3 regions of the Lacticaseibacillus salsurae genome follow, and region 1 is predicted to be linked to each of the others. Evidence: predicted binding sites of a transcription regulator. Region 1 holds the regulator's gene; each other region holds the start of a gene.
What was found. Region 1 encodes CtsR, which represses protease genes until heat stress. Its sites were predicted from a motif close to TTGGTCAAAAAAGGTCAAANA; they were not measured.

Region 1 (3,269 bases):
TTCTCTACGCCGAGAGTAGTTGGTGGGTAACTGCCTGCGAGGGTAGGAAGCCGCCACGCTGTTATGGAGGATTAGCTCAGTTGGGAGAGCGTCTGCCTTACAAGCAGAGGGTCACAGGTTCGAGCCCTGTATCCTCCATCGGACCCCTTGGGTCCAGGATCTGAATAGATCCAGCACGAGCCGTTAGCTCAGTTGGTAGAGCATCTGACTTTTAATCAGAGGGTCGACAGTTCGAGCCTGTCACGGCTCATTTCCATTAGTTCCAAAATTGTCTGCGGGTGTGGCGGAACTGGCAGACGCGCTAGATTTAGGTTCTAGTGGTTTATACCGTGGGGGTTCGAGTCCCTTCACCCGCATCAGCAAGAATATTTTCGCCGACTTAGCTCAGCTGGCAGAGCATCTCACTAGTAATGAGGAGGTCGGAGGTTCGAATCCTCTAGTCGGCAGTACAATTGAATATTTAATGCGGAAGTAGTTCAGTGGTAGAACATCACCTTGCCATGGTGGGGGTCGCGAGTTCGAATCTCGTCTTCCGCTTTTCATTTATGCCGGGATGGCGAAACTGGTAGACGCACAGGACTTAAAATCCTGCGGTTAGTGATAACCGTGTCGGTTCGAACCCGACTCTCGGCATTTATGATATGCACCCATAGCGCAATTGGATAGAGTGTCTGACTACGAATCAGAAGGTTGTAGGTTCGACTCCTACTGGGTGCATTTTTTGCGTTTAGCAAAGATTTTTAGATCAGCTCATGCGGAAGTAGTTCAGTGGTAGAACATCACCTTGCCATGGTGGGGGTCGCGAGTTCGAATCTCGTCTTCCGCTCTTACACCGGGAAGTAGCTCAGCTTGGTAGAGCGCTGCGTTCGGGACGCAGAGGTCGTGGGTTCGAATCCCGTTTTCCCGATATTGAAGTCATTGTCTGCGGACGGTGGCTTTTTTATTATATTTGCGTATAATTAAAGTCAACATTAGTCAAACTAGACCGATGCGACAGAAAGGTGGGACGTGATGGCAAGCCAAAATGTGACGGACATCATCGAACGCTACTTAAAAGCGTTACTGGATGCTGAAGAAGAAGTCGAGATCAGACGAGCCCAAGTGGCGCAACGCTTTGATTGCGTCCCTTCGCAGATCAATTATGTGATCAAAACGCGCTTCACGCCAGAACGCGGCTATGTGGTTGAATCCAAGCGCGGCGGTGGCGGTTATATTCGCATCGTCAAAGTCAAAATACGCACAGATTGTGACTTGTTGGCGTGGATGATCGCGCAATTACCAAGTCAAATCAGCGTCCAAGATGCCCGCTTAATGATCCAAAAGTTGTATGATGAAGGCATCGTTGAACAACAAACTGGCAACATGATGCTGAATGTGTTGAGCCACCAAACCTTAAACGTGGCTGACGCAGAAACTGAAAGGCGCTTGCGGGCCCGGTTGCTGTTGTCATTTTTACAAAGCTTACAATATGAACGCACACACTGATCGAAAAGAGGAATGAGTGTATGGATAATCTGTTTACGCCGTCAGCAAAAAACGTGTTAATGATCGCCCAAGAACAAGCCAAGTATTTCCACCACCATGCTGTTGGCACGGAGCATTTGTTGATGGCTTTGGTGATCGAACAAGATGGTATCGCCGGCAAGACCTTGCGTCAGCTGTCAGTCAGCCAAGAAGATGTCCATGATGAGATCGAACGCTTCACCGGCTATGGCACCGTCGACGCCCAAAATCAAAGTGCTGACACTTACTTGCCATACTCGCCAAAAGGCAAAGAGATCTTAAGTTTTGCCGGTGACGAAGCCAAACGCTTAGGCGCTTTGAAAATCGGCACGGAACACATTTTGCTGGGGTTATTACGCGAAGATGATATTTTAGCGGCGCGTATCCTGCAAAACTTGGATTTGTCCTTGTCTAAAACCCGCCAAATGGTCCTGAAGAAAATGGGTATTTCCGAAGCTGCTGCCAAGCCGCGCCAACAAGCGCGCCAAACCAAGCGTCCAGCCAGCCAAGGTACGCCAACGCTGGATGGCCTGGCTCGCGATCTCACCCAATTGGCTCGTGAAAACAAAATGGATCCAGTGGTTGGCCGCGACAAAGAAGTGCGCCGCTTGATCCAGATCTTGGCACGCCGCACCAAAAATAATCCGGTGTTGATCGGTGAACCTGGTGTCGGCAAAACCGCTATTGCAGAAGGCTTTGCTGAAAAAATCGTCGCCGGCTCCGTGCCAAGCGATATGAGACACAAACGCTTGATGATGCTTGATATGGGCTCATTAGTGGCTGGTACCAAGTATCGTGGGGAATTTGAAGACCGCTTGAAGAAAGTCATCGACGAAATTTATGCCGATGGCAACGTGATCTTGTTCATTGATGAATTGCACACCTTGATCGGTGCCGGTGGGGCAGAAGGGGCCATTGATGCCTCAAACATCCTCAAACCAGCCTTGGCCCGTGGGGAACTGCAACTGATCGGGGCGACCACGCTAGACGAATACCAAAAGTACATCGAAAAAGATGCGGCTTTGGAGCGGCGTTTTGCCACGATCCAAGTCAATGAACCGACTGAAGAAGAAGCTGAGCAGATCTTACACGGCTTGCGTGGCCGCTATGAAGCCCATCACGGCGTCACCATCACCGATGACGCATTGCATGAAGCCGTGGTATTGTCCAGCCGCTATATCACCACGCGCTTTTTGCCCGACAAAGCCATCGACTTGGTCGACGAATCTGCTGCCAAAGTGCGCTTAGATGAAGCCGACAAGCCGACGAAAGCGGACAAAATGGAACAGAAGCTGGAAGACTTGGTCAAAGCCAAAGAAGATGCGATCTTGCATCAAGACTTTGAAGAAGCCGCAGTGATCCGGCAAAAAGAACAAAAACTCCGTGAAAAAGTGGCTGAGCAACCTGCTGACGCTGATGAAAATGGCGTGCGCAAAGATGTCAAAGTCACTGGCGAAGATGTCGCTGAAGTGGTCGCCCAATGGACTGGCGTACCTGTCACTCAGCTGCAAAAGAAAGAATCCGAGCGCTTGGTCAACTTGGAAAAAGTCTTGCATGAACGCGTTGTTGGCCAAGATGAAGCCGTCAGCGCCGTATCGCGTGCGATTCGCCGGGCTCGCAGCGGCTTGAAAGACCCAACGCGTCCGATCGGCTCTTTCATGTTCTTAGGCCCCACTGGTGTCGGCAAAACCGAATTAGCCAAGGCCTTGGCTGAAGCGATGTTTGGCACTGAAGACGCGATGATTCGCGTGGACATGTCAGAATAT
Region 2 (3,269 bases), on a different contig from region 1:
ACACCACTTGCATGGTCGAATCCAACAGCTTGCCCATTTCATCAAGGACGCGCACGCTTTGATCCGCATCCCCGTTAACGATCAAACAATGATCGATGCCGAGTTTGGCGGCTAAGCGCTTTTCGTCTTCTTTGAAGCCGAGTAGCTGATTCATCAGTTGTTCCAAACCTTTGAACACGTCCAGACCTTTGCCAGTCAGGACCATGCCTGACTTTGAAGTTTCGATCAAACCGAGTTGGCGTAAGAAATCCGTTTCGGTGCGCAAGACCCGCTCAGAGGTTTTCATTTGATCAGCCAAGGTGCGCCGACCAACTGGCGCTAACCAGTTAATGTATTGCAGAATCTGATACCGTTTGGTGACCACGCCGACAAGATCCGGTGCGATTGCTTCGATCCAGGCGAATTCAGATTGCATGTCGTATCCTTCTTCTGTGGGTCGTTGTCTGTCCAACGTAGTCGTATGGCGACCCATGTCAGGCAAAAAAATTAGGAATCTCAGACACAAGCTGTACTCCCTTACCAACGTCATCATTATACCAATCCCTGAAAAAGCGTGCAAGCAATTTACTTGCAAACGCGCACGCTTTCACACAAATGGAATGCTTTGGCCATAAATCCCCAGCTTATTCGCGATGCAAGGGTTTTCGTTGTCAAGTTTTTGCCACATTTTTGTGAAAGCGTTCGGTTTTTCTCTCACTGGGTTTTCATCTTCGGCTAACCGAAATCTATATCAATGGGGTAAACCATTTTATTTTAAGGCTTTTGACATGAAAAAAGCGAGGCATCCGCAGACGTCTCGCTTAGCTTACTGTTCAATTACTTTTGATCGGCTTTTTGAACCAAAATATCGTCGATCAAACCATAATCCTTGGCTTCTTGCGCCGTCAAGTAGTGATCACGTTCCGTGTCAGCTTTAATGGTATCCATGTCTTTGCCAGTGGCATCAGACAAGATCTTGTTTAAGCTTAAACGCGCCTTTAAGATCTGTTCAGCGGCGATCTCGATTTCAGTTTGTTGGCCTTGAGCGCCACCTAATGGCTGATGAATCAACACTTCAGAATGCGGTAAGGCAAAGCGCTTGCCTTTGGTCCCAGCTGCTAACAGCACGGAAGCCATGGAAGCCGCCATCCCAATGGCAATGGTTTGGACGTCGGATTTGATCAAGTTCATCGTATCCAAGATCGCCAAGCCAGAAGTGATCACACCACCAGGACTGTTGATATACAAATAAATGTCCTTGTCGGAATCTTGCGCATCCAAAAACAGCAATTGCGCGATGATGGAGTTGGCGACTTGGTCATTGATCTCACCGGATAACATGATGATCCGGTCTTTGAGTAAGCGTGAGTAAATGTCGTAGGCACGTTCGCCACGACTGGTTTGTTCAACGACTGTTGGTACTAACATAGTATTCCTCCCTTTAATCGCGTGTGTATTAGCACTCATTTGATTACAGTGCTAAGCATACGCTATTAGTCAAAAAAGGTCAAACATAGATTAAATATTTTTTTGCTACTGTCAGTCTAGCACATTGGCCGCCACCCGAGAATGAAAGTTACCCCTTGCAACGAGCTTTTTGCCCAAACAAGTCGAGGCTGAACAAAATGTCCGTTAACGATTCATTTGCGGAAAAAATTGGGCGCATCATCGCGCCTTGCGCTGGCTCCACTTGCTTGCTTCTATAATAGTCATATGTAACGCTAACAACCGGCACCACCTTAAAACCGCGTAACTTTTGCCTTGGTGCATTTTTGCTTGCAATGCTTGCCGGAATCGCGTAATATAATTAAGTACTTGCGCGGTTAGTGTAATGGATCGCACGTGAGATTCCGGTTCTCGAAATCCGGGTTCGACTCCCGGGCTGCGCATCAAAGGACCACCAAAAACGCCTAGCAATAGGCGTTTTTATTTTGCCCAAGCCGACAAAAAATCCCGCCAGTAGCGGGATTTTTTTTAGTCAAAGCGCAAGTCGCCATCAGCGACTGACATTAACTTGGCATCGACTTGATCGACGCTTTCTTTGACAGCTTTGTATTGTTCAGGGTCCATGCCCACTTTTGACGCACAGCTTTGCACATGCGCGTAGATCTCATCGCGCAAGTCTTCAGCCTTTTGGGTCAAGGAGACATCTACGCGGCGTTCATCAACTGATGAGCGTGAGCGGTTGATCCAGCCGTCTTTTTCCAAGCGCTTCATCAATGGCGTCAAGGTGCCACTGTCCAAAGACAAGGTTTGACCAACTTGTTTCACCGACATGGTGCCGTGTTCCCACAATGACAACAACGTGATGTATTGCGGGTAGGTCAAATGATACTTGGACAAAGCTTGGGTGTAAAAGTGGTTGAATTGTTTCTGCGCTTTATAAATTGAAAAGCACAGTTGTTCATCCAATAAAACGGGTTCGACCATAGTATGCCTCCTAAGTGCGTTCAGTATGCGAGTTCTGGAATATCTAAACCGATAATTTCGACTTTATCAAGTTCTATTGTACACGATTATCTACGCCCTGCAAACCACTTGCAGACAAAAAAATTGCCTTCAGCGTAAGCTAAAGACGATTAATATAAAAGTTATACACAATTATGCATCTTGCGGTTGCTGATAGCCTTCTGCGATTTGATTCAACTTGCGTAAGCGGTGGTTGATCCCAGATTTCGAAATCGCCCCACTGGGCACCATTTCGCCTAATTCTTTCAACGACACATCAGGATGCGCCAAGCGCAAAGCGGCGACTTCTCGCAACTTTTCTGGCAATGAATCCAACCCGACATGTGTCCGCAAATAATTGATGTTTTCGATTTGGCGTTGTGCGGCGTCAACGGTTTTGTTTAAGTTGGCGGTTTCGCAGTTGACCAAGCGATTCACCGAGTTGCGCATGTCGCGCACGATGCGCACATCTTCAAACTTCAACATCGCATTGGTGGCGCCGACCACTTGCAAGAAGTCAGCAATTTTTTCTGCTTCTTTCAAATACACGATGTAGCCGCTGCGGCGCTCAACCGTGCGGGCGTTCAAGCCAAAATCATTCATCATCGCCAAAATATCTTGATTGTGATCTTGATACAAAGAGTAGATCTCCAAGTGATACCGCGATGTTTCTGGACTGTTCACCGACCCGCCAGCCAAAAAGGCCCCGCGTAAGTAGGAACGCCGGCGTTGCGGCTCATTCATCACTTTCGGCCCGACGCCAGTTTGGATCGACAAACCGTCGTGATCTAAAATGTCGAGATCTTCCAACACCGTATTGACGTTGGCAGTCAGCCGCACCA
Region 3 (3,269 bases), on a different contig from region 1:
TGGATTTGGTCCCCACGACAGCAGGAATTTCCAAAGAACGTGCCATGATCGCAGAGTGCGCCGTGCGGCCGCCAATATCAGTGACGAAAGCTTTGACGTACTTTTTGTTCAATTGGGCAGTATCACTTGGGGTCAAGTCGTGAGCGACCACGATCACTTCAGAGTCGATCAGCGCTGGGTTTGGCAGCGTGCGACCCAATAAGTGTGCCAATACACGCGTGTAAACGTCGCGGATATCTGCGGCGCGTTCTTGCATGTAGGGGTTGTCAGTCATGGCTTCAAACGTGGAGATGAACATGTCGGACACGTCTTTTAAGGCTTGTTCGGCATTGACCTTGTCATCGTTGATTTTGCTTTCGATCGCGCCAGTAAATTCTGGGTCTGCAAGGATCATCATGTGGGCGTCGAAAACTTGTGCTTCTTCTTCGCCTAAGGATTCAGCCGCTTTGTCACGGATCAATTGGAGTTCGTCTGTGCTTTGCTTTAAAGCAGAATGCAGGCGCTGAACTTCAGCGTCTGCATCTTTAACGGAACTCTGCTTGAATGACAAATCGGGTTGCACCAACATGTAGGCTTTCGCAGTTGCGATACCATCACTTGCGGCGATCCCTTTGAGTTGCTTTGTCATTAGTCAGAGAGGCCTTCCTTCTTCATGGTTTCTTCGATAGCAGCAATTGCGTCTGCTTCGTCGGCGCCTTCAGCGGAAATGGTGACATCAGCACCTTGGCCAACACCCAGGGACATAACGCCCATGATGGACTTCAAGTTAACGCTCTTGCCCTTGTATTCCAGGTTGATGTCGGCATTAAACTTGCTGGCAGCTTGTACCAAAAGGGTCGCCGGACGGGCGTGGATACCTGTTTCTGCAATAACATTAAATTCGCGTTTTTCCATGAGTAATCTGCTCCTTCGTCATTTGAAAAAAATTTTTGCCGAATAGAATGGCTTCATTCTATCTCCTGTAAACCTTACCATTATTCCGTTTTCACGACAAGTATTATTTATGGTCAAGCGGGTGGTAATGGTAATAAATCACGCCTTCGCGCCTTGCAGTGCCTACGATTTCTTTACGCGCAGGATAATTGGTCCAAGCGCGCCGAAATGCTGCAAAAGTGGTCGGATCAATTTTGATCTCGTCGATCTGTCCAGCACGCAGCTGATCCATCAACGCGGTGTAGTCTACGGACATATTAAGTGAGCCCCTCCTTTCAACAACACCTTAATGTTAGCATTATCATCGCCGGTAAACAACCGCTAAAACCTCACATACCAAGGGTTTCACGATTAATTTAGCACTCTCGGCATTAGAGTGCTTGCTTTTCAAAAATAAGCGTGTATACTGAGTTTTGGTCAATGAAGGTCAGTCGGCTTTCAATCGACGAGCTTATATAGAAAGGTAGTGACGAAATGCTTTGTGAGAACTGTCATCAAAACCCCGCAACGATCCACTTGTACACCAGCGTCAATGGGACGAAACAAGAGATCAACTTGTGTCAGAATTGCTACCAACAGTTGAAACAACAAGCAGGAGGCCAAATGCAACCAACCAATGCAAATGATCCTTTTGGCTTCAATGGCCTCGATGACATTTTCAAGGCTATGAGCCAAGGCATGGACCAAAATCCACAACAACCTCAAACCCCACCGACCCAAAGTGGTCAAAACGGCGGTGGTAACAATCGCCGCGGCAATGGGAATTCCGTCCTTGGCCAATTCGGGGTCAACTTGACCCAAAAGGCCAAAAATGGCGAGATCGACCCAGTGATCGGCCGTGACGGTGAAATCGCTCGGGTCATTGAGATCTTGAACCGGCGCACCAAAAACAACCCTGTGTTGATCGGTGAAGCCGGTGTCGGGAAAACTGCCGTAGTCGAAGGTTTAGCCTTAAAGATCGCAAACGGCGATGTCCCAACGAAACTCCAAGATCGTCAAGTGATCCAACTCGACGTGGTTTCCTTAGTCCAAGGCACTGGCATTCGCGGTCAGTTTGAACAACGGATGCAACAGTTATTAGATGAATTAAAGAAGTCTGATAACACCATTTTGTTCATTGATGAGATCCACGAAATCGTTGGCGCCGGCAACGCTGAAGGCGGCATGGACGCTGGCAACGTGTTAAAGCCAGCATTAGCGCGTGGCGAACTCCAATTAGTTGGGGCCACCACCAACAACGAATATCGTCAAATCGAAAAAGATGCTGCTTTGGCCCGGCGCTTGCAGCCAGTGACTGTCGACGAACCCAGTGTCGAAGAAACTGAAGCGATCCTCAAAGGCATTCAAAAGCGCTACGAAGATTTCCATCATGTGAAATATACTGACGACGCGATCAAAGCAGCGGTGACCTTGTCCAACCGCTACATCCAAGACCGCTACTTGCCAGATAAAGCCATCGACTTATTGGATGAATCTGGTTCGAAGAAGAACTTGACCATCAAAGTCGTTGACCCTGACGCGTTAAAGAAGAAGATCGCAGACGCGGAAAGTCAAAAACAAGCCGCATTAAAGCAAGAAGACTATGAAAAAGCCGCCTTTTATCGCGACCAAGTCAACAAGCTTGAAAAAATGCAACAAGATCAAGCCGCCGTATCTGATGAAGATACCCCGACTGTCACTGAAAAAGATATGGAGCAGATCGTCGAACAAAAGACCCATATCCCAGTTGGCGAACTCAAGCAACAAGAACAACAGCAGTTGCAAACCTTGGCGCCTGATCTTAAAGCCCATGTCATCGGCCAAGATAACGCCGTTGATAAAGTGGCGCGTGCCATTCGTCGCAACCGCATCGGCTTTAACAAAACCGGTCGTCCGATCGGCAGTTTCTTATTCGTCGGCCCTACCGGCGTTGGGAAAACGGAATTAGCCAAGCAATTAGCCAAAGAGCTGTTCGGCTCACAAGAAGCGATGATCCGCTTTGACATGTCCGAGTACATGGAGAAATTCTCCGTGTCCAAGCTCATCGGGTCCCCTCCTGGCTATGTCGGCTATGAAGAAGCCGGCCAACTAACTGAGCAAGTACGGCGCAACCCATACAGTCTGATCTTGTTAGACGAAGTGGAAAAAGCCCATCCAGATGTCATGAACATGTTCTTGCAGATCTTAGACGATGGCCGCTTGACTGATTCTCAAGGACGCACGGTTTCGTTTAAAGACACGATCATCATCATGACCTCAAACGCCGGCTCCACTGATGCTGAAGCCAATGTCGGCTTTGGTGCCAGCATGAACGGCACCACCCATTCGGTGCTTGGTCAATTAGGCAACTACTTCAA

Region 2: the regulator CtsR is predicted to act here: its motif matches at 1,473-1,493, upstream of clpP (ATP-dependent Clp endopeptidase proteolytic subunit ClpP).
Region 3: the regulator CtsR is predicted to act here: its motif matches at 1,347-1,367, upstream of ACKTSG_RS09535 (ATP-dependent Clp protease ATP-binding subunit).

Annotation. Positions count from the first base shown of each region.
Region 1 covers NZ_BAAFZI010000096.1:63-3,331, forward strand. Annotated here, with positions in the region: rRNA gene rrf (5S ribosomal RNA) at 1-59, shown strand, start outside; tRNA gene ACKTSG_RS13645 (tRNA-Val) at 66-138, shown strand; tRNA gene ACKTSG_RS13650 (tRNA-Lys) at 178-250, shown strand; tRNA gene ACKTSG_RS13655 (tRNA-Leu) at 275-356, shown strand; tRNA gene ACKTSG_RS13660 (tRNA-Thr) at 374-446, shown strand; tRNA gene ACKTSG_RS13665 (tRNA-Gly) at 466-537, shown strand; tRNA gene ACKTSG_RS13670 (tRNA-Leu) at 548-633, shown strand; tRNA gene ACKTSG_RS13675 (tRNA-Arg) at 644-717, shown strand; tRNA gene ACKTSG_RS13680 (tRNA-Gly) at 755-826, shown strand; tRNA gene ACKTSG_RS13685 (tRNA-Pro) at 834-907, shown strand; gene ACKTSG_RS13690 (CtsR family transcriptional regulator) at 1,012-1,485, shown strand; gene ACKTSG_RS13695 (ATP-dependent Clp protease ATP-binding subunit) at 1,506-3,269, shown strand, end outside.
Region 2 covers NZ_BAAFZI010000006.1:72,750-76,018, reverse strand. Annotated here, with positions in the region: gene ACKTSG_RS03785 (sugar-binding transcriptional regulator) at 1-415, opposite strand, end outside; gene clpP (ATP-dependent Clp endopeptidase proteolytic subunit ClpP) at 817-1,446, opposite strand; tRNA gene ACKTSG_RS03775 (tRNA-Arg) at 1,797-1,868, shown strand; gene ACKTSG_RS03770 (MarR family winged helix-turn-helix transcriptional regulator) at 1,954-2,409, opposite strand; gene whiA (DNA-binding protein WhiA) at 2,581-3,269, opposite strand, start outside.
Region 3 covers NZ_BAAFZI010000032.1:1,284-4,552, forward strand. Annotated here, with positions in the region: gene ptsP (phosphoenolpyruvate--protein phosphotransferase) at 1-628, opposite strand, end outside; gene ACKTSG_RS09525 (phosphocarrier protein HPr) at 628-894, opposite strand; gene ykzS (protein YkzS) at 998-1,189, opposite strand; gene ACKTSG_RS09535 (ATP-dependent Clp protease ATP-binding subunit) at 1,408-3,269, shown strand, end outside.